Regions from separate parts of the Peribacillus sedimenti genome, predicted to be linked through region 4. Evidence: predicted binding sites of a transcription regulator. Region 4 holds the regulator's gene; each other region holds the start of a gene.
What was found. Region 4 encodes Rex, which represses fermentation and respiration genes when NADH is low (regulators of the CRP and FNR family bind a similar motif). Its sites were predicted from a motif close to TTGTGAAATATTTCACAA; they were not measured.

Region 1 (5,946 bases), 410 kb from region 4:
CCGAATGCAGGCAAGATCAAGATATAAACTTCAGGGTGACCCCAAACCCAGAATAGGTTGGCCCAAAGCATATCCATACCGCCGTTGTCAGTTGCGAAGAAGTGTGTGCCAAAAAGGCGGTCCATTGTACCCATCGCAAGTGCCACTGTCAATACAGGGAAAGCGAAAACGATGATAACGTTAGCCACAAGGGAAGACCAGGTAAACATTGGCATCTTCATCAAGGTCATGCCAGGTGCTCTCATTTTTAAGATAGTAGTCATAAAGTTGATACCAGTCATTAATGTACCGATACCGGCAATCTGAATAGCAATCATATAATAGTTCGTACCGACTGTTTCACTGAAGTCATTTCCTGCAAGCGGGAAGTAAGAAGTCCAGCCTGCATCAGGAGAACCGCCGATTACGAAAGAAATGTTAAATAGCATAGCTCCCATGAAGAAAAGCCAGAAGCTCAATGCGTTCAAACGAGGGAATGCTACGTCACGTGCTCCAATTTGTAAAGGAACAACAACGTTCATTAATGCCATTATGAATGGCATCGCCATAAACAGGATCATAACAACCCCGTGTGTTGAGAAAATTTCATTATAGTGCTGCGCATCCAGTAGCTTAGCTTCAGGAGTAGCTAGCTGGGCACGAAGCATGATAGCATCGACGCCGCCGCGGAATAACATCAGCAATGCGGAAATTAAGTACATAATACCGATGCGTTTATGGTCAACTGTTGTCAGCCATTCACGCCATAGATAACCCCATTTTTTAAAATAGGTTAACCCTGCGAGTATCGCAATGACAGTAAGGCCGATCGCAACCATCGATGCGTAAATCACAGGACTGGGATGTGGTATGGCAAATCGTTGGAAAAATTCCATACTGTTTGACTCCTTTCGGAAATATATTGCTTCGAAAATAAAACTGGTCTTTAAAAAATTTGAAATATATTAATCGTGGGATTCATGGTCCGCATGTTCTTCGTCGGACTCATGACCCTCATGCTCTTTGTCAGAGTTGCCATGTTTATGACCGCCATTTTCAGCAGTTGGCGGCTTGCTGAATTCCAAATGTGTGCCAGTGTATGTGGATCTGCCAAGATGGCCTGGCTTCAATAGCTCATCAAATTTTTCTTCGGTAAGCGGTGCAGCTGTTTCTTTAACTTCTTTCACCCAGTCTTCAAATTCTGCCGGGGACATCGCTGTTACGTCAAATACATTTTCAGCAGTTCCTTTACCACTGAAGTTGGCATTGCGGCCCATGTATTCTCCTGGAGTATCAGCAGCAAGATGAAGAGTAGTGACCATATCGTTCATTGCGTACTTTTGGCCTCCAAGCTGTGGAATCCAGAAGCTTGTAATCGGTCCGTAAGAGTAAAGCTTGAATTCAATCGGACGGTCTGTAGGAATATACAGGTAGTTAACGGTTTCAATATTCTCTTCCGGATAACTAAAATGCCATTTCCAGTCAGATGACGACGCGTACACTACCAATGGCTCTTTACCTTCATAGCCCTTCGGTGTAGCCTCTACTTCATAATTGGATTTAACTGACATAATGGAAAGGAATGTTACAATTAGAACCGGTATCCCGATACAAAGGGCTTCAACCCATTTGCTTCCTTCGATGTGGGGTGGTTCGTAGTCTTTGCTTTGTTTTGATGCACGGTATTTTATTAACATGAATACCAAAAGTCCGAAAACGACCAGGACAATAAATGACATGATCCAAATCGACATCATAATGTCATCGGCTTGTGTTTTCGCCTGTGGCCCTTTAGGATCCAATACCAACAATGGTTCACAACCAGTTAGCACAGTGGCAATAGTAAAAACTAAAGTTAATAAAGCCCACTTGAGTTTCATAGTTTACCCCTTTCTATTCACTTGGAAATATTAAGATAATTTATTGGACAATTTGTTAATTATTTCACAAGATTAATAAGAACCGTAATCCAATGTTATTATCCTATTAAACTACCCGTACTTATATTAGTACCGCGGGTGCCAAAATACAAACAATATTGCACTATGTCACAAAAAGTTCATTAATTGTCTAGGGGATCGGTGGGAGGGAAGGGTGAATGTGAAACAATTTCTAGTCTTTGGGATTTAATTGACTCTTTTTGAAAAACAGTTTGCTTTAATTATTCTAAGATATTAACAGTTATGTAAAACTTTTGTACCATGACTGTAAGAGGGATTGATAATAGTTTGTGAAAAAGTTAAACGGTTTGTCCCAAAACAAGTTTTCAATCTAAGATTCTTAAAAGAGAAGAATTGTGATGTTAGCAGAAGGAAGATTTACGCGGCAAAGCCGCGTCGTCTGTGAATAATTAGCGTTATTATATAACCAGGCAATTATTCATTACTTCCATTGCTGTTTAACTTGTGCCAAAGCCTTTTGAAAAATCAATTCTTCTGTTTCTTCCTGCCTGGCTATTACATTTGTTTGATAGTTCTTTCCTAAATATTCTACATTAACGGTTACTTGTACCATAGTAAGCTTCCTCTCTTCTAGGTTTCGATATATTCTTTACCTGAAATCAACAACATATAAACCTCTGATTTGTGAAGATGCTGTATTTTTCTTTGCGCCTTTAATAGTCGCTCTTCCAAACGGACTCGAAATATTCCGAATTATTTGGTATTATTTGGTTTGTGGCCTCTAAAAGATAAAAATCAAAAGGCCAATATCAGGTACATCAATATAAGGGGGCATCATATGAAACTGATAGGGAAAATGGCGGGAAGCCTGTTATTGTGGAGTTTAGTGGCATTTGTATTTACGCTGATCGTGCTTCTTCCGCGGGAAAATACTTCACATTATGATAAAGAATATAATTTTATTACAGATACCGGCATCGACTGGGAGACATACAAAGGAAACATTTCTAATTACTGGAGCAGCGTGGCAGAGAACAAAAGCCTTGGAATGACCAAATATGAAGAGCCTGTAGAAAAAGAGATGGTCTATTATGGATGGAATAGCCTGAAGATCTTGGTACCTGCTTTCATATTAAGTGTGGCCGCTGGCATTTCAAAAGGTGTCTTTGATTACAGGCATTCATCCGGGAAACGCAGATTGCTAGGCAGAGGGCTTACTTCATTCGGGCAGTCAATGCCGGAATTCATATCGATCATTTTTCTTCAAACAGCTATCTTTGAGCTATCAAGAAGATTCTTTCCCAAATTTGACATTTACGGGGACGAAAATTGGTATAGCACGATTTTGCCAACCGTTTTCCTTGCTGTTTATCCAGTTTTTGTGATTGCCAGGTATACATCTGAGGCACTGGATGAGGAAAATCGCATGGATTATATCAAGACAGCCAGGTCAAAGGGGATTGGAGAGAAGGCAGTGCTCTGGAAACATGCCTTGCTTAATTGCTTGCCGAAACTGATTCACCACAGCATGCCGATCGTCATGACGCTGCTTTCGGGAATGTTTGTTGTTGAATATTTGTCATTATATAAAGGCATAGGGTACAGAATTATCAAGGCGATCAACATTGATGCCGCGCTGCTTCCGGGGTATGACATGTCGATTGACACGGTAGCGGTCATTGGCTTTAGCCTGCTGTTTATGAGCGTATTGCTGGTGTACCAATGGACCATGCAAATCATTTCTTATTTTCTGCTTCCCGTTAAAGGAGAGGAACAGCTATGATGAAAGGTCTATCGTTTAAGATGGGGTTGGCAGGCGGATTGTTTTTCCTGTTTTTAATTATTTGCGGTCCATTCCTGCCCGGTGTGGATGAACATCTTACAACAAGAAGCTATTATAAATCTTTTTTTAATCTGCCTCCCTACGAACCTTCCAGTGACTTCTGGCTTGGCTCCGACAGGGATGGAAGAGACCTGTACAGCGCCCTGATATTGGGTGCCAGGCATACCCTTCTTACCGTAGTGGGAATAAGCGTTTTAGTGTTCTTATTGGCGTTCCCGTTAGGTATTGGGGCAGCGCATTTACCTTTTGTACGCTGGCTGCTCCGTGGATGGAATTATTTCTTTTCCAGGATTCCACTTATATTTTTTGTCATTTTCATAGCCACGATCCCTTATTTTGTTTTTTCGCCGCATCGTTTCATTTTTTTACTGACATTGATTGTGGCCCTGGAGGTAGGGAAAGTGGCTGAAGTCATGCAGGGGAATGTTTCGGCCATTCAGCGTACTCCCTATTATGAAGCCGCCATTGTATCAGGAACAGGCATTGTCGGGCTTTGTAAGTGGCATTACATCCCTGCTTGCTTTCAGCAATGGCTGTCGCTTTTCTTTTCCCATATTGGCAGCATGCTGTTTTTGATTGGGCAGTTAGGGATATTTAACATCTTTTTATCACATACATTTGTACTTGGATACGGCTACGAAATTGTAAATAACATTCCCGTATGGCCGGTATACTTATCAAATATCATCAACGATATCAAATGGGCACCCTGGATTCCTCTATCCGCTGCATGCATGATGATGGGTGCAATGCTTTCGTTTTTTGCGTTAGGAGAAGGCTTGAGGCAAAGGTCGCTGGCAAGGCAGGAGGAAGGAGATACAGTAAGCCGAAAGGGAGTCATCCGGGTTTTATTGTCACGAGCCTTGATCATAAAAAGAGAAAATATCTAACAAAAACATTCTATTTGGAGTAATGCTTAATCCGCTTGATCCTAGAAATGGTAATGGATAGAAGTGAGCATGAAATCTAAACATGCACATGTGGGAGGTCAGCTAAGAGTGCCACAAGTGGAAGGCCAGCTAAGTGCGCCACGTCCTGTGGCAACGCTGTCAGACCTCACCTCCTACGAGGCCTGGCAACGCTGGCGGACCCCAAATTTTATTTCGAAATAAGTAAATTTTTTGATAACAGGAAAACAGCCTAGGAAAAGGGGGGGCTAATTCGGTGAAGCTTTTATGGAAGCTTGTGGGCAGTTTGCTGTTATGGGTTACAGTAGCAGCAGTCCTCGTTCTTTTGGTACTCTTGCCGAGAGATACCCAGTCACACAGGGACGGTTATAAAGACATCATGAGTTACAAATTTACATGGACAGCATATAAAGAAAATATCGTTAATTATTGGGAGGGGGTAAAAGAACATAAAAGCCTGGGGATCACCCGGTATGAACTCCCTGTAGAAGAAGAGCTCGTCCATTTTGGATGGCGGAGCGCCAAAATTCTCATTCCTGCATTATTCTTAAGCGTTTTAGCCGGTGTTTACAAGGGAATGTTTGACTATCGGAGGCAGACGGGCCTATGGCGGTTCTTTGGCAAGCGGATGACCTGGCTTGGACAGGCCGTTCCAGAATTCATTTTAATTATCTTCATACAGACGATCGTCTTCGAAGCGGGGAAACGAGGTTTTCTTGAAATTGATATTTATGGAGATGAAAAACTTGAAAACCTTTTCCTTCCTATCTTATTCCTTAGTATGTATCCGGCTGCCATAATCGCAAGGTATACAGCAGCAGCCTTAGAGGAAGAGGACAGTCAGGATTATATTAAAACAGCACGGTCAAAGGGTATCGGAGAGAAAGCGGTGCTTTGGCATCATGCGATGCGCAATAGCTGGCCAAAGTTATTGCAGCAAAGCATGCCGATCTTTATGACATTGCTGTCAGGCATGTTCATAGTAGAATTTATGTCGATTTATAACGGTATTGGCTATCGATTAGTGGTAGCGCTTCAACTTAAGGGTGTAATCTCTCCCGGGCAGTCACTGCCGATAGAAACTCCTGCCGTTATTGGTTTTAGCTTACTATTTATGGCATTGCTGCTGATAGTCCAGTGGATTGTTGCAATCCTTGAGTATGTTCTTGTACCTGTAAAGAGGGGGGACGGATCATGACAAGGAATTGGAGCTTAGCTTTTGGGCTAACAGGTGTAGGGCTTTTAGTATTTCTGGCTATATTCGGCCCCTTTTTGCCGGGGATTGATGAGGACCTCGCCACGAGGAGCTATTATA
Region 2 (5,946 bases), 610 kb from region 4:
TTTCAATGCGTAACGTTCTTTTGCCGACTTTAGCTGCAAATGCAGCCGATACTGCTTGCTGTTCTGATTCAGTCAGAGGACGAACAGTATAGATCGTAGCTTCTGCCACTGACTTTTCTTCGTTTGCAAGCTCTATGAAATCCACAGCCATTTGTGAAATAACATCCGTACGATGACGGTCCGTCATTAACAGCAAAGTATTGCGGACTAAGGTTGAAAGATTAGCAAATGACTCTGCGATAAATTGCTTTTTGCGTTCTGCATTTACTTTAGGATGCTGAAGAAATGCTAGAAGGTCATCATTGCCAGAAAATACTTCTCTTACTGCACGGAGCTCTTCCACTGTTTCATCCAGAAGGTTCTGCTCCTTTGCGAGTTCAAAAAGAGCTGTGGCATAACGCTTTGCTACTGCAATATCGCTCATCGCTCTTCTCCTGCCTCTTTAATATACTCATTGATCAGATTTTGCTGATCAGCTTCAGACAATTCCTTCTCAATAACTTTGGAAGCAATAAGGACGGATAGGGAAGCAACTTGTTCACGCAGCTGCGCAACAGCCTTTTCCTTCTCCTGGACGATTTCGCGCTTTGCTGATTCTTTAATGCGTTCAGCCTCTGCACGTGCTGACGTGATAATATCTTCACGCTGCGCCTCGCCCTGCTTCTTGGCATTTTCAATAAGTTCCCCTGCTTCAGTGCGTGACTGTTTCAGTAATTCACGCTGTTCCTCCAAAAGCTTGCTCGCTTCAGCACGGCTGGCCTCAGCATCGCTGATTTCTTTAGCGATTAATTGCTCACGCTCTTTCATGATGCCCATTAACGGACCCCATGCGAACTTTTTAACTAATGCTAACAAAATAATGAACATGACAAGCTGGAAAATGATATCCCCACTATTAAAATGAAGACCGCCTTCAGCAGCTGCTCCTAAAATAAATCCACTTGTTAACACGATCGGCTCACTCCCTTCAACCGTTTCACTGTATAACCTAAATTTTCAAATATCGAGATTTGAAAAGAACATTCTATATTTAAACAACTTGAATACTTTTGAATGTGAACATAAAGGAATGGCGAAGGTTCGCATCGCAATCTTCGCCATTACCCGTTTATCTTACTTTCTGCAAGTAACCTTGCGACACCTATTAACGTCCTAGAACGATAAATCCAATAACTACCCCAATGATTGGAAGTGCTTCAACTAACGCAACCCCGATGAACATTGTAGTTTGCAGCATACCACGAGCTTCTGGCTGACGAGCCATCCCTTCGATTGTACGACCAACGATAAGACCGTTACCAATACCAGCACCTAACGCACCTAGACCAACTGCAATAGCTGCCGCTAAAAGACCAATAGAACCTGACATGAATTATTTCCTCCTTGAAATGATAATTTTTTTATTATTGCTATAAATGATTGTCCAAGATTTCGGACATATTTTATAATTAATGGTCCTGACTCACTTTGTGTGAGATAAAAACCATCGTTAACATTGTGAAGATAAACGCTTGGATGCTTCCAACGAAAACAGAGAACCCTTGCCATGCCAGTGTCGGCAAGATTGCGGAAACTGTTCCGATAATACCGCTGCCAACTGATTCAGCATAGCCGCTGGTCGCTAGACCTGCGAGCAAGCTTAAAAGAATTTCCCCGGCATAGATGTTACCGTAAAGCCGCAGACCCAATGTAAGCGTGTTGGCAAATTCTTCGATAAGCTTCAGAGGGAACATAAAACTCATTGGCTGGAAAAAGCTTTTCCCATAACTCTTGGCACCCAACATTTTGACACCATAATAGTGGGATAATCCCATTACTAGTACAGCAAGCGTCATTGTAATCGCAGGATCAGCCGTCGGTGATTTCCACCAAAGTTCGTGCCCTACCACTACGGCGAATGGCAAGCCCAGCATGTTAGATACAAATATATACATGATAAGCGTCATTCCGAGCACAAGAAAGCGGCCGCCTGTGTTCCAATCCATTGTGCTATTGATAATCCCTTTTACGAAATCCATTACCCATTCCATGAAATTCTGGATTCCTGAAGGTCTTAGCGCAAGCTTGCGGGTGGAAACTACAGCGAGTATGAAGACTATGAGACTTGCAACAGTTATCATCATGATATTAGCCAAGTTGAAATGCAATCCCATAAACTCCCGAATAGGAGCTTCATGATTCATTAGTATTCACCTCTCTTTTTCTATCGTCGTAAATTTTGAACGAAATAATCTATCATAATGACCACATACGCTGTCATTAATCCTATAACCACACTTACAATATTAAAATGTTCTGGATACCTAAGCGCAATCACCGCAGCGAGAGCTCCGATCGTTAACCGTGTAAGCGACCCGAGGGATTTCACTTTCTTACCGGCTGAAACTGCTTCGGAAAACTTTCTGTTTTTTCGGACCATGGACCAGAAATTGAACAGACTGAAGGCAGTGCCAAGTATCAGGCCGTAGAAAATACTGTGGTACGGCGTTACTGCTCCACCCAGCAAATATAGCGCCAAAAGGAACATTATGTACTTGCGTTGCCTGGTAAACATCACTTCAAGTTCTGGCATTATAAATTTTAATCTCCTGAGAAATATTGTCGGACTGTCCGCTGCACAGCAAAAACCCCTGCAGCAAGCCCTATTAGAAGACCAACCACTAAAAACAGAGGTTCGAAACCCAGCCTTTTGTCTAGCCAGTTCCCGCAAAAAATTCCGAACAAGGTACATCCGGCCAATTGCGTTAAAATAGCAGACATTAGTGCCATTGCTCTAAATGGGTGGCGATTATTTCGACGCATTTTTGCATCCTCGCGGTTAAAAGTAGATGGATAAGAAATTTTTCATGGTTGAGAGTGGGTAATATCGTTGTCAAGAGTGTGGAAACCCTCACATTTCATATCCTTTGTAAGCATACAATAGGCTCGTTATTCATGTCAATCGCTGACTAGTGAAATTTGTCACACCCCTGCAATAGTTAACTAAATGTTCACATTTAATTTTCTTGACTTAACATCAACTTTCTGCTTATATTTAAGTTTTACTCAAAGTACTTATTTATATTAAATTTTCACTTTGTGAAATAAATTTCACTTACGTATAGTGCACTATAAAACTTGAAAAGGACCTGTAAATCACAGATCCTTCCTTCACTAGTATTAGTTGATTACTATTATTGAGTTTATTCTGCTTTCTTTACCCCCTGTTCTAGCAAAAACAACCGCTTTATATATACCTTTTTCCGGTATTTTCTCTTCTGATATTTCCTTGCTGACCATCCCGCTTGGAAGGTGTCTGCCCCAATCCAAAAAACCAGAAAACCTTAAGCTTTCTTCCTCATACAAGGCGATTCCAAATTCTTCAGCACCACCCGGCAAATACGCTTCATATTTATAAAGCCCTTCCTTGTCTCCGACCCCAAAATCAAATCCCATGACCCTTGGATAATCCGGTACTTCTTTTACATACAGAAAAGGAATATTCATCCTGGCCGTTCCTTCACGCATCGTTAAATAACCATCATAAATACCTTTCTGCAGCTGCCTGGGGTTAATTTGCAGCCCTAGTGCGACTGTTTTTTTACGACGCGGCCCGATTGAGAAAGAGGACGGAAGGTCCCAGGAGATCCCCTTTTCCTTACGGGGCATGTCAAAGGAATAATGCTTTGTTGATGACCCTGTATTTTCAATTGTTATATGCTGCTTGTGTTCATCAATGCCGCTTTTCTTTTCAAACATGCCAAAACCCAGTGTATTGGGAGATAATAATGTATCGGCTCGTATTGCCTGTTCAATTTGAAGCCTTCCAGCACCCTGCTCAAATGCCCGGTAAAATTCAAAATTACTTCTCTTCAAAGGTTTAGCTGTGCTCATTAACGCAGATTTGATCTGTTGGGGACTCCATTCCGGATGGGCCTGCAGAAGCAGCGCACATGCTCCAGCTACATGAGGGGCAGCCATGCTAGTTCCCTGCAATGACATATAGCCGGACGGAATGGTACTTTCAATATTCACTCCCGGAGCCAATATGTCCGGTTTAATGGCCCAGGTTGAAGTCACTGGCCCACGGGAGCTGAAGTCAGCAAGCAGGTCAAATTCATGCTTATAAAAAAAATCCCCCAGTAAACCATTGCGTGATACAGCTTCACGCCTAAGCATTTCCCCTTCATTCCTGGAAATGGATACGGCCGGGATTTTTGATTGTTCTTCGAGCGTACCAACGAAACTGCCCTTCATGTTATTAAAGATGATGACGGCCTTAGCCCCCGCCCTTTCCGCGTTTCTTACCTTTTTATCGAATGTGATTTTACCTCGCTTCACAAGCACAACTTTACCGTTGACATCCCGAAGATCGTCCTCCTTTCCCAAGCCCCCATATACTACTTGTTCAGAAAAGGATAACCGCCAATCCCTCGCTCCCTGAAGCGGCATCAATCTGACAGTCCTTTTTCGGCTGCCTAAACCATAACTGAAGTAAGGAACCTCCAATGGGGGCGTAGAGGCTCCTACAGAAATTGCCTTTTCCGCTGTTCCTGGTGAACCGACCGTCCAAAGACCGGGACCGGAGTTTCCATTTGACGCTACCGCGACAATTCCTCTATCCACAGCTTTATTCAATGCCATAGAAATCGGAAGGTCCGGCCCATTTATATTATTTCCAAGCGAAAGATTAATAACGTGGACTCTATCCTTTATAGCAGCTTCAATGGCTGCCAGTATTTGCTCGGTGGTTCCTGTTCCCCCCGGTCCAAGAGCACGATACGCTATGATGGAAGCTTCCGGAGCCACTCCCTTCATTTTGCCATTCGCTGCGATGATTCCCGCAACATGTGTGCCATGCAAGGTTGATTTCCACTTGCCACCCTTTGTCTCCATTGGATCATCATCGCCATCAACTAAATCCCTCCCATATGCATAGGATTTTCGCAAGTCAGGATGTGTATAATCCAATCCGGTATCTATTACGCCGACCCTGATGCCTCTGCCAGTAATACGCTGGTTCTTGCCATCGAATATGTTTCGGATCCTGTCAGTGCCTACAAAGGAGATACTCTCTCCCATTTCAGCACGATACTCCGAAACTTGATTTATACTTTCCACTGCGGTATCAGCCCTTAATTTTTTTAAGGCTTCCGGGCTGGCCGTAACGGATAAACCATTTAATGCTAATTTATAGACTTTTCTGATCTCGATATCGGGATATTGGTTTTTAATACGTGTGATCTGGTCTTCTGCAGCTGCTTTCAGGGTCACAATCGCAGTTTGTTTTTCAGTAGAAGATAGTGGTGGCAGAGGAGGAATTTTTACATCTGTGAATGCGAACGCTGCAGATGGCTGTACAATAAGCAACAATGCAAGAACCCATGTTTTTTTCATACTAATCCCCCTTTTTTCATAGGTTTTCTCTAAACAGTGATGCTATTCATCAAGAAAAAAGTATGGGATAAACAAAAAAACCGCCCAAATGGACGGTACATGTTGAATAGAGAAGTATTTGGCCTATGGCAGTTATGGCCGGAATGGTTCTGGCCTTCGATCAGTCGCTTTAAAATGGAAGCGGATGGCTTCTGCAATTCGACTCGAAGCATCCCCATCTCCATAAGGGTTCGACGCAACAGCCATTGCGCGATGAGCATCAGGATTGGCCAATAATTCACGGGCCATCGTATAGATGGTTTCTTCCTCTGTTCCTGCAAGCTTCAGCGTGCCTGCCTTGATACCCTCCGGACGTTCAGTTGTATCGCGCAGGACCAATACCGGCACCCCAAGTGAAGGCGCCTCCTCCTGAACTCCTCCGGAATCAGTCAATATCATATATGCCCTCGATGCAAAATTATGAAAATCAAGAACATCCAAAGGTTCTATCAAATGAATGCGATTATTGTTTCCAAGAATCTCATTCGCCAGTTCGCGGACAACTGGATTTAGATGGACTGGGTAAACAAC
Region 3 (5,946 bases), 1.3 Mb from region 4:
CAGCCCTGAAATTTATTCAGGAAGTCAGTGTTCCTAGTGTTAAAATTATGGCCGATTTATTTCATATGAATATCGAAGAACGCAATAATCGCGAAGCGCTGCTGAAAGTCGCACCTTATCTAATCCATGTCCATATCGCAGACAATACCCGTGAGGCCGCAGGGCTGGGAAAAACAGATTTTTCCGAAGTAATTGATACATTAAAGGAAATAGACTATAAAGGGCCGATTACAATGGAGTTTTTACCTCCGGTTTCAAATCCTTATTTAGTAGCGCAAAATAGCGAAAGTGCGGATATTTATGACGAGTTTACCGAACAATCTATCGTTCATATTAAACAGTTTATCTAAATATTGGGCAGCAAAGGACTGGCGTCATAGGAGCGGCTTTTCAGAGTGGGCTACCAATGCTTACCCCTTTTTAAAATAGCTTCTATGCCCTGGGCAAATTTGTTGCACAGGGTTTTTTTCTTGCTGCACCAACGTGTTTTATCAATACGAGAAATATGAGATTCCAGCTAGTGTGCTGCAAAGAAATAGGTTCAGGATGGTATATGTTCATAATAATATCGCTATCAAAAGAGCGAAAAAAAGATATTTTCTGTATGAATTCCATTTACGCTTTTGCCAGTTAGTTTTTAATGCTTATCTTTTATTTTCCTTGTGCATAACAGGGACTATGTACTAATGATCCTCCTATAACGCTTCTCCACACAATAAACAACAGGCTCCCTGTATAAGGAGAGCCTGTATGGACATTCGTTTTTATTAAGCTTTTTGAACGTTAGTAGCCTGAGGCCCACGAGAGCCTTGCTCCACGTCGAATGTTACTTTTTGGCCTTCTTCTAAAGTTTTGAATCCTTCACCCTGGATAGCTGAGAAGTGTACGAATACATCGTCTCCACCTTCACGTTCGATAAATCCAAAGCCTTTTTCTGCATTAAACCATTTTACTGTACCTTGTTCCATTTTTGTTGCCTCCCAGTGCATGACGCACGATGTATTACTATTCTTGTCCAAAGTGAAGAAAAACATGAAAACGAAAAGTCTACTCTAATCCTATCCACCGAACAAAAATAATTCACATTTATCATAACAGGAAATGATAGAGGAATGCAAATTTTAGCTCCTGTTCAAAATCCTTCCTGTAATATGATTTCTTCCTATCCCAGGTTACTCCTGCTATGTAATGCAAAACATAACTTTCCAATATTCCGCAAATAATCATTATATATAGTTATGTTTTGGAGGAATGTTTATGGAAAAGGGATTGTCAGCCTGGCAGCTGGCCATGATGGCTTTGGGCACAGTGGTAGGAGGTTCTTTTTTTCTCGGTGTCTCATTAGCCGTCCATACGGCCGGCCCGTCAGTCATTCTTTCATATATAGTAGGTGGTATGCTGGTGTACATCATCCTATATGCACTTTCTGAAATGACGATAGCTGACCCGGAACCCGGTTCATTTCGTACATATGCAGAAAAGGCCTTTGGTTCGGGAGCGGGCTTTGTAGTGGGCTGGGTTTACTGGACAGGCCTTGTATTGGCAATGTCAAGCGAAGCGACGGCGGCATCGATTTTATTAAGCGACTGGTTTCCCGCTGTTTCACTGCCCTTGATCGGGAGCATCATCATCATAGGAGTCACATTAATTAATTTGCTGGGTGCGGACCGGCTAAGTAAGCTGGAAAGCGGCCTTGCGGCGGTAAAACTCCTTGCAATCGCAGGTTTTGTGATTTTAGGCGTATTATTAATTATTGGGCTCATGCCTGGCTCTCCTCGCGTGGGTGCCGGCGCATTGACAGGAGAGCCTTGGTTTCCTGCGGGTCTTGGGGGAATTGCGGGAAGCATGCTCATTGTCATGTTCACCTACGCAGGTTTTGAGGTGATTGGATTGGCCGCGTCGGAGACGAGCGATCCACATAAGACCGTACCGAGAGCAATTACTATAACCATATTGACCCTGGTAGGTCTTTATATTGCAGCAATTACTGTCATGCTGCCATTGCTGCCCACTGCCGGCTTGACGGAGGATGTCAGCCCATTGGTGCTGGCATTGGCCGCGCATGGTGTAGGCTGGGCTGGAAATGTAATGGGGATTGTGTTAGTTACTGCCATTCTTTCTACAATGCTTGCAGCCATGTTCGGATTGGGGCGAATGATTCGATCTCTTGCTGAAGAAGGCCATGCTCCTTCGTGGATTAAAGGAAAAGGAGACGTTCCGTTCCGGGGAATCTTGTTTTCGGGGGCAGCTATGCTCGCTGCGCTGGGCCTCGGCTTGCTGTTGCCTAAGCAGGTTTATGTTTTTTTGGTCAGCTCCGGAGGTTTTGCTTTGTTATTTACCTACATTGTGATTGTCGTTACGCATTTAAAATTCCGGAAGAAGTATGGCTGCCCTGAGAAAGGCGAATGCCGCCTGCCAGGATATCCGTACTCATCCTGGATTGTTATAGCAAGCCTAATTGCAGTGATTGCCAGCATGCCGCTGGTTCCGGGACAGGGAGCCGGGCTGGCAGCAGGATTATCTTTGATTGTTTTGTACAGTGCTATTTATTGGGTCGCAAAATCCCGGCGGCTGCGCCTGGAAATGGCAGAAAGAAGGACGCGTTACAGGATGGAATCCCTCCGTCCCTATGCTCACGTTGAGGCCGCAAAAGAGCTTTCTCCTGACCTAAAACAAAACATGGAACAGAATGATGAAAGTAAAAGAAATAAATAATGATCAAATTCATGATGGAGCTTTACCGAGAGATTCGGCTAGGCTCCTTTTTTTTATCGTAGGATCAGGAAATCTTCAAAACGCACTGAATTTTTATGAAAAAACAAGTGCTGATTGTAAAATTTTGGTGACCCAATCTTTTTAACATGATACTTTTAAAGTAGACTTGGCAACGATTGCTTGGTACTAGTGTCTGGAAATAGAAGGTGTACACAAAGCACCTGGCTGCACATATGTAAGGGAGAATAAACATGGGGAAAATCGATATGATCGCTGTTTTGAGCTCTGCTTTTGCTTGGATGACTATTGGGATGATGGCATTTCGAATATACAGGAAACAGCCTGTAAAGTTAAAGATATGGAAGGTTCTTCTCGTCACGTTGATCGGCCTTTTTTCATTTTCGATTAATTGGCCGGTGAATGGTTTAGTAATGAAGATTTCTATTTTGCCCCTCGGTGTCTGGATTTTGTATTTTTGGAAGGGAAGGGCTAAACGCTGGAAATATTATCGGCCATTCGCCTGGCTGGGATTTTCCGCTAATTTAATTTTTTTAGCATCCACTTTAATTTCAGTGCCATGGCATCATGCCGTGTATTCTACAGATCGGCTAAGTACCTATATTTCAAATAGTGATAAAGCCGAGGTCATAGTTACCCATCCCTCCGCACATGCTGGTATCCTTGACCGGAAACGGTTGATCGAACAGATCGATACTATGGAGCAACAGACTATTTATAGTGAACAGTGGTATCTACAGCAGGCTGGAGATCCCACTAAAAGAGAAGAGCGGTTCCCCTACCAGCTCATCGGGACCAGTCCCAAATTTGGAAGAGGGCTTAAGACATTGATATATGCGGAAGCTGACGGCAAAGGACTCTTAATCTCTACAACTGAAGAACAGCTGTATTTTCGAGCGAGAGATTCGTTCATAGGGGAGAGGGAATAGACATGCAAAGAAATAAGAGAATTTCACTCATATTTTTAGGGGCATTTGGAATGTTTATGTCAGCAGCTAGTTATTGGTTTTATTTTTCTGGGTCTGCTTCTTTTCCTGCCGAAAGACAATTGATTGATCATATCAATACATATTTTCCGGAATCGTCTGTGGATCAAATACAAGAGACAGTGAATGTCGATGAGCGTCATGTTTTTGTACCTTTTATAACAAAAGATCAAAAGTATGGCGGAAGCAACTGGGAATGGAAAAAGCATCAATGGGAGTGCACTGCTATTGAAACGAAGGGAAATCCGTATATTTGGAAGATTGACGAAAATGACCCTGCTTCCTTTTATCTGGTTTGGAATGGAAATCCAAGTCATGAGCTAGGTTATATGAAGTTATTTATGAAAAGAAAAGCAGGCTATTCAGTATCCGATGGGAAGGAGAATTATATCCCTAATATCCAAATGGAAGCGGGGATTAATATCCGGGAAAAGTCGTTTGGTGTTCAAAAGCTGCCTGCTAGCTGGGCTCACACGTTAACTTCACATATTAAAATGGGATCAGCTGCACAGCCATTCAGCCTATTTAAAGATAATGGTTTCCAGCAGTTCCAGTTTGGTTGGTTGCCGTTCAGCAGCATGGAGGGTGAACTGATATCACCCGAAAACATGGATTTGACAGGGTTTTCACGTCAAGGCGAGGATACGGAAACCTTTTTGCTGCTGAATCAAATGGAAGTGTTTACTGAATCATCACATTAGGAATCGAGGCAGACTGGCCTAGTTTTTTTACACTCAGTAAGGCTTGCTGGACCTTGGCTGTTTAACATCAATATTGCCGGGTAAAGTTCACCAAAGTGTCATGAATTTATATAGATGCTGGATTGTATTATCGAACAGGGTGATGTATTCTTTAATTGTGAAAAGTTTCACAAACTTACAAGCCTTTTGATAATCTAATGAAAGAAGGATGATTCAATATGACAGATCACAAAGTTAGCCGTGTTGCATTGATTGGTACAGGATTTGTAGGTTCCAGCTACGCTTTTGCCCTAATGAACCAGGGTTTGGTAGAAGAATTGATCATGATTGATGTAAACAAAGAAAAAGCAATTGGTGATGTCATGGATTTGAATCATGGAAAAGTATTTGCCCCTAATCCAACAGATATTCGATATGGGGAATATGAAAACTGTGCAAATGTGGATTTAGTTGTGATTTGCGCCGGAGCCAACCAGAAGCCAGGTGAAACACGGCTGGACCTTGTTGATAAAAACTTAAAGATATTTAAAAACATTGTGGAGAATGTAATGGCTAGCGGATTTGATGGGATTTTCCTTGTAGCAACGAATCCGGTTGACATCTTGACCTATGCGACATGGCGCTATAGCGGGCTGCCGAAGGAACGGGTCATTGGCTCTGGTACAATCCTTGATACCGCACGATTCCGCTTCCTTTTAGGCGATTATTTTAAGGTAGCGCCGAAAAACGTCCATGCGTACATCGTTGGTGAGCATGGTGACAGTGAGCTTCCTGTATATAGTTCCGCAGATATTGCCGGGATTCCGGTTTTGAAGATGATTGAAAAAGAACAGTACCAAAAAGAGCACCTGGATGAGATTTTTATCAATGTCCGTGATGCCGCTTATAAAATCATTGAAGGAAAAGGTGCGACTTATTACGGCATTGCCATGGGCCTGGTCCGCATAACCAGAGCAATCCTGCAAAATGAAAATAGTGTACTTACTGTATCCGCCCATCTTGATGGCCAATACGGGGAAGAGCAAGTGTATATCGGGGTGCCTGCAATCATCAATAGGAGCGGCATCAGGGAAATTGTCGAGCTTGAGCTGGATAAGGATGAACAGCAAAAATTTAAAGAAAGTGCCCGCGTCCTGAAGAAGATTTTGGCCCCGCACTTCGAAGAAATCAAATTATAAAAATGTCGGCGGGGTGCTGTTAACGGGCTGTATGTATGACTATGTGAATAAACCTTTTATGGAAGAAGAAGCTGCGATGTCAGAGATATGATGTATTATACTAACATCTTTGCAAATTATAACCCCTAATGCCGGCTCGCATCAGGGGTATTTTTCATTCTTCCATATATCATTTAAGTGATAATGTTCATTATTTTATTCAACCCATTTTACGACATCATCAAAGGGCCTGCGCGCTTTAGGGCGTGGATCCTCTACCCGGTATCCAAAGGCAGCCATGACTGAAATGCTGAAATGTCCATCCTCCAGTAATCCTGCTTCATCGAGAAGCTGATTCATCTTTTCAAT
Region 4 (5,946 bases):
TTCTTTATTTAATTTTTACATCCTCAATACACAATCATAAATGTTTCGAGAACCGAAATTAATTCCCTTCATTATAACTGGAAACTTGCCTGTTGGTAAACAATTTAATATTAAATATTAAATTAGAAAAGTGCCAGCCTGATCAGCCCTGACCGGTTAAGGCGGGGCACGAAAGAAGGAATTTTCCCCACCTGAGGCAGGGCTTAAGGAAATCCAGGGGTTAGATCATACGAATAACAATACCATAATGACCGCAAATAGAAAGAAAAGGCCTCCCAACAGTTTACTAAACTGATGAAAGACCTTCTCTTACAGTCATATATTTAATTGCGTATAAATCACGGACATATCAGGTTCTGACAGGCTCTAAATCCATGATCTAAAAGGGTTTGCTAACCCTAATTACATCATGCCGCCCATTCCGCCCATTCCGCCCATGTCAGGCATTCCAGCACCAGCGTTTTCTTCTGGCTTATCAGCTACAACTGCTTCAGTTGTTAGGAACATAGCTGCAACTGAACCAGCGTTTTGAAGAGCTGAACGAGTTACCTTTGTAGGGTCAACGATACCAGCTTCGATCATGTTTACCCATTCGCCTGTAGCAGCATTGAAGCCTGTGCCAACTTGTTCGCGCTTTAAGCGTTCAACGATTACAGAACCTTCAAGGCCTGCGTTGTGAGCGATTTGGCGAACTGGCTCTTCGATTGCACGAAGTACGATGTTTACACCAGTAGCTTCGTCTCCTTCAGCCTGGACTTCAGACACTTTATTGTACACGTTTAGAAGTGCTGTACCACCACCGGCTACGATACCTTCTTCAACAGCTGCACGAGTAGAGTTTAAAGCATCTTCGATACGAAGCTTGCGCTCTTTCAATTCAGTCTCTGTAGCAGCACCAACTTTGATTACAGCTACACCGCCTGCTAATTTAGCAAGACGCTCTTGAAGCTTTTCACGGTCAAATTCAGAAGTAGTTTCTTCTAATTGAACACGGATTTGGCTTACGCGAGCCTGGATTTTATCAGTTTCTCCAGCACCTTCTACGATTGTAGTGTTTTCTTTAGAAACTACAACCTTAGCTGCACGGCCCAGTGATTGAATTGTAGCAGATTTAAGGTCAAGGCCGACTTCTTCAGTAATTACTTCACCGCCAGTTAATGCAGCGATGTCTTCCAGCATAGCCTTACGGCGGTCACCGAAGCCAGGTGCCTTAACTGCTACAGCATTGAATGTTCCGCGAAGCTTATTCACAACTAGAGTTGCAAGTGCTTCACCTTCAACATCTTCAGCAATCAATAATAGAGGCTTGCCTTGCTGCACTACTTGCTCAAGAACAGGAAGGATTTCCTGGATGCTTGCAATCTTCTTGTCAGTGATCAGGATATATGGATTTTCCAAAACCGCTTCCATTTTATCTGAATCAGTTACCATATAAGGAGAAGCATAACCGCGGTCGAATTGCATACCTTCTACAACGTCCAATTCAGTAGTGAAGCCTTTGGATTCTTCAATTGTAATAACACCGTCGTTGCCAACGCGTTCCATTGCTTCAGCAATCAGTTGGCCAACTTCTTCGTCAGCAGAAGAGATAGCAGCAACTTGTGCGATAGAAGCTTTGCCTTCGATTGGCTTGGAGATCGCTTTTAATTCCTCGATTGCAGCGTTAACCGCTTTTTCAATACCTTTACGGATACCCATTGGGTTAGCGCCCGCAGTTACGTTCTTAAGACCTTCACGGATCATGGCCTGTGCAAGAACAGTAGCAGTAGTTGTACCGTCACCAGCAACATCATTCGTTTTGCTTGCAACTTCAGCAACAAGCTTCGCGCCCATGTTTTCAAAAGCATCTTCAAGCTCGATTTCTTTTGCGATTGTCACACCGTCATTTGTGATAAGAGGTGAGCCGAATTTCTTTTCAAGAACCACGTTGCGTCCTTTTGGTCCAAGCGTTACTTTTACAGCGTTCGCAAGGGCATCTACCCCGCGAAGCATGGCACGGCGAGCGTCTTCACTAAATTTAATATCTTTAGCCATTTTATGAATCCTCCCAATCGTTATAAATTATTTATTGTAGAGTTAAGTATTTTTGTTATTAGCCGATTACAGCCAAAATGTCGCTTTCGCGCAAGATTAAGTATTCAGTGCCTTCATATTTTACTTCAGTACCAGCGTATTTTGAGAAGATAATAGTATCGCCTTCGGCAACCTCTAAAGCAACACGTTCTCCGTTTTCAAGCACACGGCCTGTTCCAACGGCAACTACTTTACCTTCTTGAGGCTTTTCCTTTGCAGTATCCGGCAAAACGATACCGCTTGAAGTCTTTTCCTCAGATTGAACAAGTTCAATTACTACGCGATCACCTAATGGTTTTAACAAGTGAAACAACCTCCTCAAATTCTAATTGATTGTTGGTTTATTTATTAGCACTCATTCACACTGAGTGCTAACACAATTATTATATTAAATAAATCATCTGCCTTTTGCAAGTATCAAAACCAAAAATTTCACATTAATTTCCTAATGAAAACTTACATATTATTTTATAAAAATGAACTGTTAAGAAACAATATGGACAAATATGTATCGCTTTATTGGAGTTATCGCTTGTTTTTTGATACGATTTTACTGATGCAGATTTATTACACCAGAGAATATCCTATATTACCCTAACCAGAAAATACTCAAAAGATTCATCAAAGCTTGGCCGTTCGTGTAAAATAGAAGGTACAGGTACATTATACGTAAAAGGGGATTTCATTTTTGAGAAAAGAATATTGGTTTGTCATCATCGCCTATATTGCTATGCAGCTATCTGGCATAGTAGGCATCCCAATCATGATGTTTCTGGGGATGGCGCTTGGTGTTCCATTGGATGAGATCCAACATAAAGCTGGGGCGTATTGGATTGTCTTCAGTTTTATCGTCGCTCTTATCGTCATCCTATTTTTATTGCGCAAAGATATTAGAAACAATATAGACAATAGAAGGCAGTCATCTCCGGGAGTATCACTAGCCTGGGCGGTTGGCGGCGTGTTCCTCGCACTATTCTCCCAATCGGTGGCAGGAATGATTGAAAAGATGCTCGGAATAGAAACCGGGTCAGAAAATACACAGGAAATTCTGCAGTTAATCAAATCTGTTCCTGCAGTCATTTTAGTAAGCTCCATCATCGGACCGATATTAGAAGAATTAATCTTCCGAAAAATTATATTTGGTTCACTATATAAAAGATTTAATTTCTTCATTTCCGCTTTAATAAGCTCTATCATCTTTGGCGTGGCACATTTTGAGCTTGTGCATATTCTGCTTTATTCAGCAATGGGCTTTACGTTTGCCTTCTTATATGTCAAGACAAATCGAATAATCGTGCCCATATTTGCCCATGTTGCAATGAACACTTTAGTAGTCATCTTACAATCGGCCTATAAGGATGATATTGAAAAAATGATGAAAGATATGGAGCAAGCTCAAAGCTTTATCGGAGGTTTATTATGAGACGTCAGTCACCATTAACAGTAGGTTTAATATATATGGCAATCGGAGTCCTGTTCACCGTATTTGCAGTGCAGCATGTATCACAATCAGGCTGGGGCTTTTTTGCCTATTTCCTTGTTCTTTTGGCTACCCTGGATTTTGGATCAGGAATCCGAATGCTCATGCTGCATTTCAAAATCAAATCCATTCAGAATAAAAAGAAATAAACACCCTAAAATGACCCTCGACTAATTACTGCCATATATAAAGGGTCAGCTAAGTACGTTGCATCCCGTAACAACGGTAACTGGTCCCACTTCGTGTGTGAACTGGCAAACGCCGAGGTCAGCGCATTCTGTGCAAGTCCGACCATCAAAAGATACAACTTCTTAATACTTTTAAAAAAAGGCGCTGCTTTTGGCAGCGCCCTTTTTAGTCCTCCAATACTGGTTCATCACTCATCACAGGATAATGTTTTAAAAAATACACTAATGATTGCAGTTCGACAGCAAGGTCAATATGATGGACCCTAATGGTGGACGGCGCATTCAGCCGGGCCGGGGTAAAATTTAATATCCCCCTTATTTCAGACTGTACAAGCCTATCTGTGATATGTTGGGCAACTCCGGCAGGCACAGTAAGGATCGCAACAGACACATCTTCTTCCTTAAGTCTTTGTTCAATTTCATCCATATGATATACCGGGACTCCGCTAATTTCGGTACCCACCTTATCTTCATCGACATCAAAAGCCAGGGCGATCTTGGTATTATTATTTTTTAAAAAGTTATAGTTCAGGAATGCTGTCCCCAAGTTTCCGACACCTATCAAAGTTACCTTTGTCAATTCGTCCTGGTCCAGTGTTTTTCTAAAAAAGGACAAAAGGTAATTAACATTATATCCGTATCCTTTTTTCCCCAACGCTCCGAAATAGGAAAAGTCTCTCCTGATCGTCGCAGAATCAACTTTCACTGCTTCACTGAGCTCAGCCGAAGAAACCCGCTGCTTTCCAGAGGAATGTAGATTCTTTAAGAAACGATAATATAGAGGCAGCCTCTTTGCAGTTGCCTGTGGTATCCTCAAATGTTCCTGGCTCATAAATCTCCCCACTTTCAGCTTTCATCGTTGACACTAATCAGGCTGGACCTGCCGTTTATAGTCGGGGCTTGAAACTCCGCCTGTTTTTTCAACCAAATACGTTTGTCCGATGACCATTCCTTTATCCACAGCCTTGCACATATCATATACCGTCAATGCAGCGGCACTTGCAGCTGTCAGCGCTTCCATTTCGATACCTGTACTTCCTTTTGTCTTTGCTGTTACAGTGATCACCAGTCTATGGCTTTCATTCTCCTTTACCCACTCAAAAGAAATATCAACACCGTGCAAAGGAATTGGATGGCACATAGGAATAATATTTGAAGTATTCTTTGCCGCCATAATCCCGGCTACCTGGGCAACTGCAAGAACGTCGCCTTTTTTCATTGAATTGTTCGAAATTTTCTCGTATATTTCAGCATTTAAAAGAATGCTGGATTTCGCAGTCGCAGTCCTCACCGTTTCCGGCTTGGAACTGACATCTACCATTTTAGCTCTTCCCTGGTCATTAAAATGTGAAAATTCAGCCACAAAAAAACACCTCTCTTTTAAATCATACACTATTTTACCCTATTTTTGTTTACGTTTGTTTTGTTTTTCACATAATCAACCCTGTTGCCGATAAACCCGCTAATACGTTACACTTATTATAATGTGATAGAGGTGAAAAACAATGATTTTGTTACAGGTTAACCAACTTTCAAAATACTTCGGAGCAGAACTGATCCTATCTAATATGAAGCTCGAAGTTCAAAATAGAGATAGAATTGCATTGGTAGGGCGTAACGGGGCTGGCAAGTCTACGCTATTAAAGATGATTTCAGGACAGCTCTCTTATGATAGCGGCGAAATCCTGCGCCCCAAAGGAGTCACCATCGGATACCTTGCCCAGGATACCGGACTCGAATCGGAGCTTTCCATCTGGGAAGAGATGCTGACAGTATTTGAGGATTTGATCCTGCAGGAGAAACAGCTAAGACGGCTCGAAACAGAAATGTCCAATCCCGACGTTTTCGAAAATGACGGGGCTTATCAAAAGGTATTAAGAGACTATGATGAGCTTCAGGTCAAATTCAAGGAACAAGGAGGCTATCAATACGAGGCGGACATTCGCTCAGTACTGCATGGCCTTCAATTTGCTGATTTTAATGTTAACACCCCCATCTCAAGCCTTAGCGGGGGGCAGAAAACCAGGCTGGCATTGGGGAAACTTCTGCTAAAGAAGCCAGATATACTGATCCTGGATGAGCCTACAAACCACCTGGATATCGAAACACTTGCCTGGCTTGAACAATATCTTCAAGCTTACCATGGCGCCGTGCTAATCGTATCTCATGATCGTTATTTTCTAGATAAAGTAGTCAATCAGGTAT

Region 1: qoxA (cytochrome aa3 quinol oxidase subunit II) is a predicted target of Rex. The motif match lies at 1,912-1,929, and genes of this name have one in related genera.
Region 2: V1500_RS23785 (AtpZ/AtpI family protein) is a predicted target of Rex. The motif match lies at 2,950-2,967, and genes of this name have one in related genera.
Region 3: V1500_RS08175 (L-lactate dehydrogenase) is a predicted target of Rex. The motif match lies at 4,576-4,593, and genes of this name have one in related genera.

What each region holds. Positions count from the first base shown of each region.
Region 1 is NZ_CP143547.1:773,735-779,680, forward strand. It holds gene qoxB (cytochrome aa3 quinol oxidase subunit I) at 1-875, opposite strand, end outside; gene qoxA (cytochrome aa3 quinol oxidase subunit II) at 945-1,859, opposite strand; gene V1500_RS03920 (BA3454 family stress response protein) at 2,362-2,493, opposite strand; gene V1500_RS03925 (ABC transporter permease subunit) at 2,719-3,663, shown strand; gene V1500_RS03930 (hypothetical protein) at 3,660-4,613, shown strand; gene V1500_RS03935 (ABC transporter permease subunit) at 4,888-5,829, shown strand; gene V1500_RS03940 (hypothetical protein) at 5,826-5,946, shown strand, end outside.
Region 2 is NZ_CP143547.1:4,869,554-4,875,499, forward strand. It holds gene V1500_RS23760 (F0F1 ATP synthase subunit delta) at 1-424, opposite strand, end outside; gene V1500_RS23765 (F0F1 ATP synthase subunit B) at 421-951, opposite strand; gene atpE (F0F1 ATP synthase subunit C) at 1,145-1,369, opposite strand; gene atpB (F0F1 ATP synthase subunit A) at 1,449-2,183, opposite strand; gene V1500_RS23780 (ATP synthase subunit I) at 2,204-2,572, opposite strand; gene V1500_RS23785 (AtpZ/AtpI family protein) at 2,581-2,802, opposite strand; gene V1500_RS23790 (S8 family serine peptidase) at 3,160-5,376, opposite strand; gene wecB (non-hydrolyzing UDP-N-acetylglucosamine 2-epimerase) at 5,509-5,946, opposite strand, start outside.
Region 3 is NZ_CP143547.1:1,641,471-1,647,416, forward strand. It holds gene V1500_RS08150 (sugar phosphate isomerase/epimerase family protein) at 1-350, shown strand, start outside; gene V1500_RS08155 (cold-shock protein) at 768-968, opposite strand; gene V1500_RS08160 (amino acid permease) at 1,258-2,715, shown strand; gene V1500_RS08165 (hypothetical protein) at 2,967-3,662, shown strand; gene V1500_RS08170 (hypothetical protein) at 3,665-4,420, shown strand; gene V1500_RS08175 (L-lactate dehydrogenase) at 4,639-5,598, shown strand; gene V1500_RS08180 (NAD(P)H-dependent oxidoreductase) at 5,794-5,946, opposite strand, start outside.
Region 4 is NZ_CP143547.1:364,311-370,256, reverse strand. It holds gene groL (chaperonin GroEL) at 403-2,034, opposite strand; gene groES (co-chaperone GroES) at 2,093-2,377, opposite strand; gene V1500_RS02015 (lysostaphin resistance A-like protein) at 2,762-3,496, shown strand; gene V1500_RS02010 (YdiK family protein) at 3,493-3,702, shown strand; gene V1500_RS02005 (redox-sensing transcriptional repressor Rex) at 3,908-4,573, opposite strand; gene moaC (cyclic pyranopterin monophosphate synthase MoaC) at 4,607-5,104, opposite strand; gene V1500_RS01995 (ABC-F family ATP-binding cassette domain-containing protein) at 5,247-5,946, shown strand, end outside.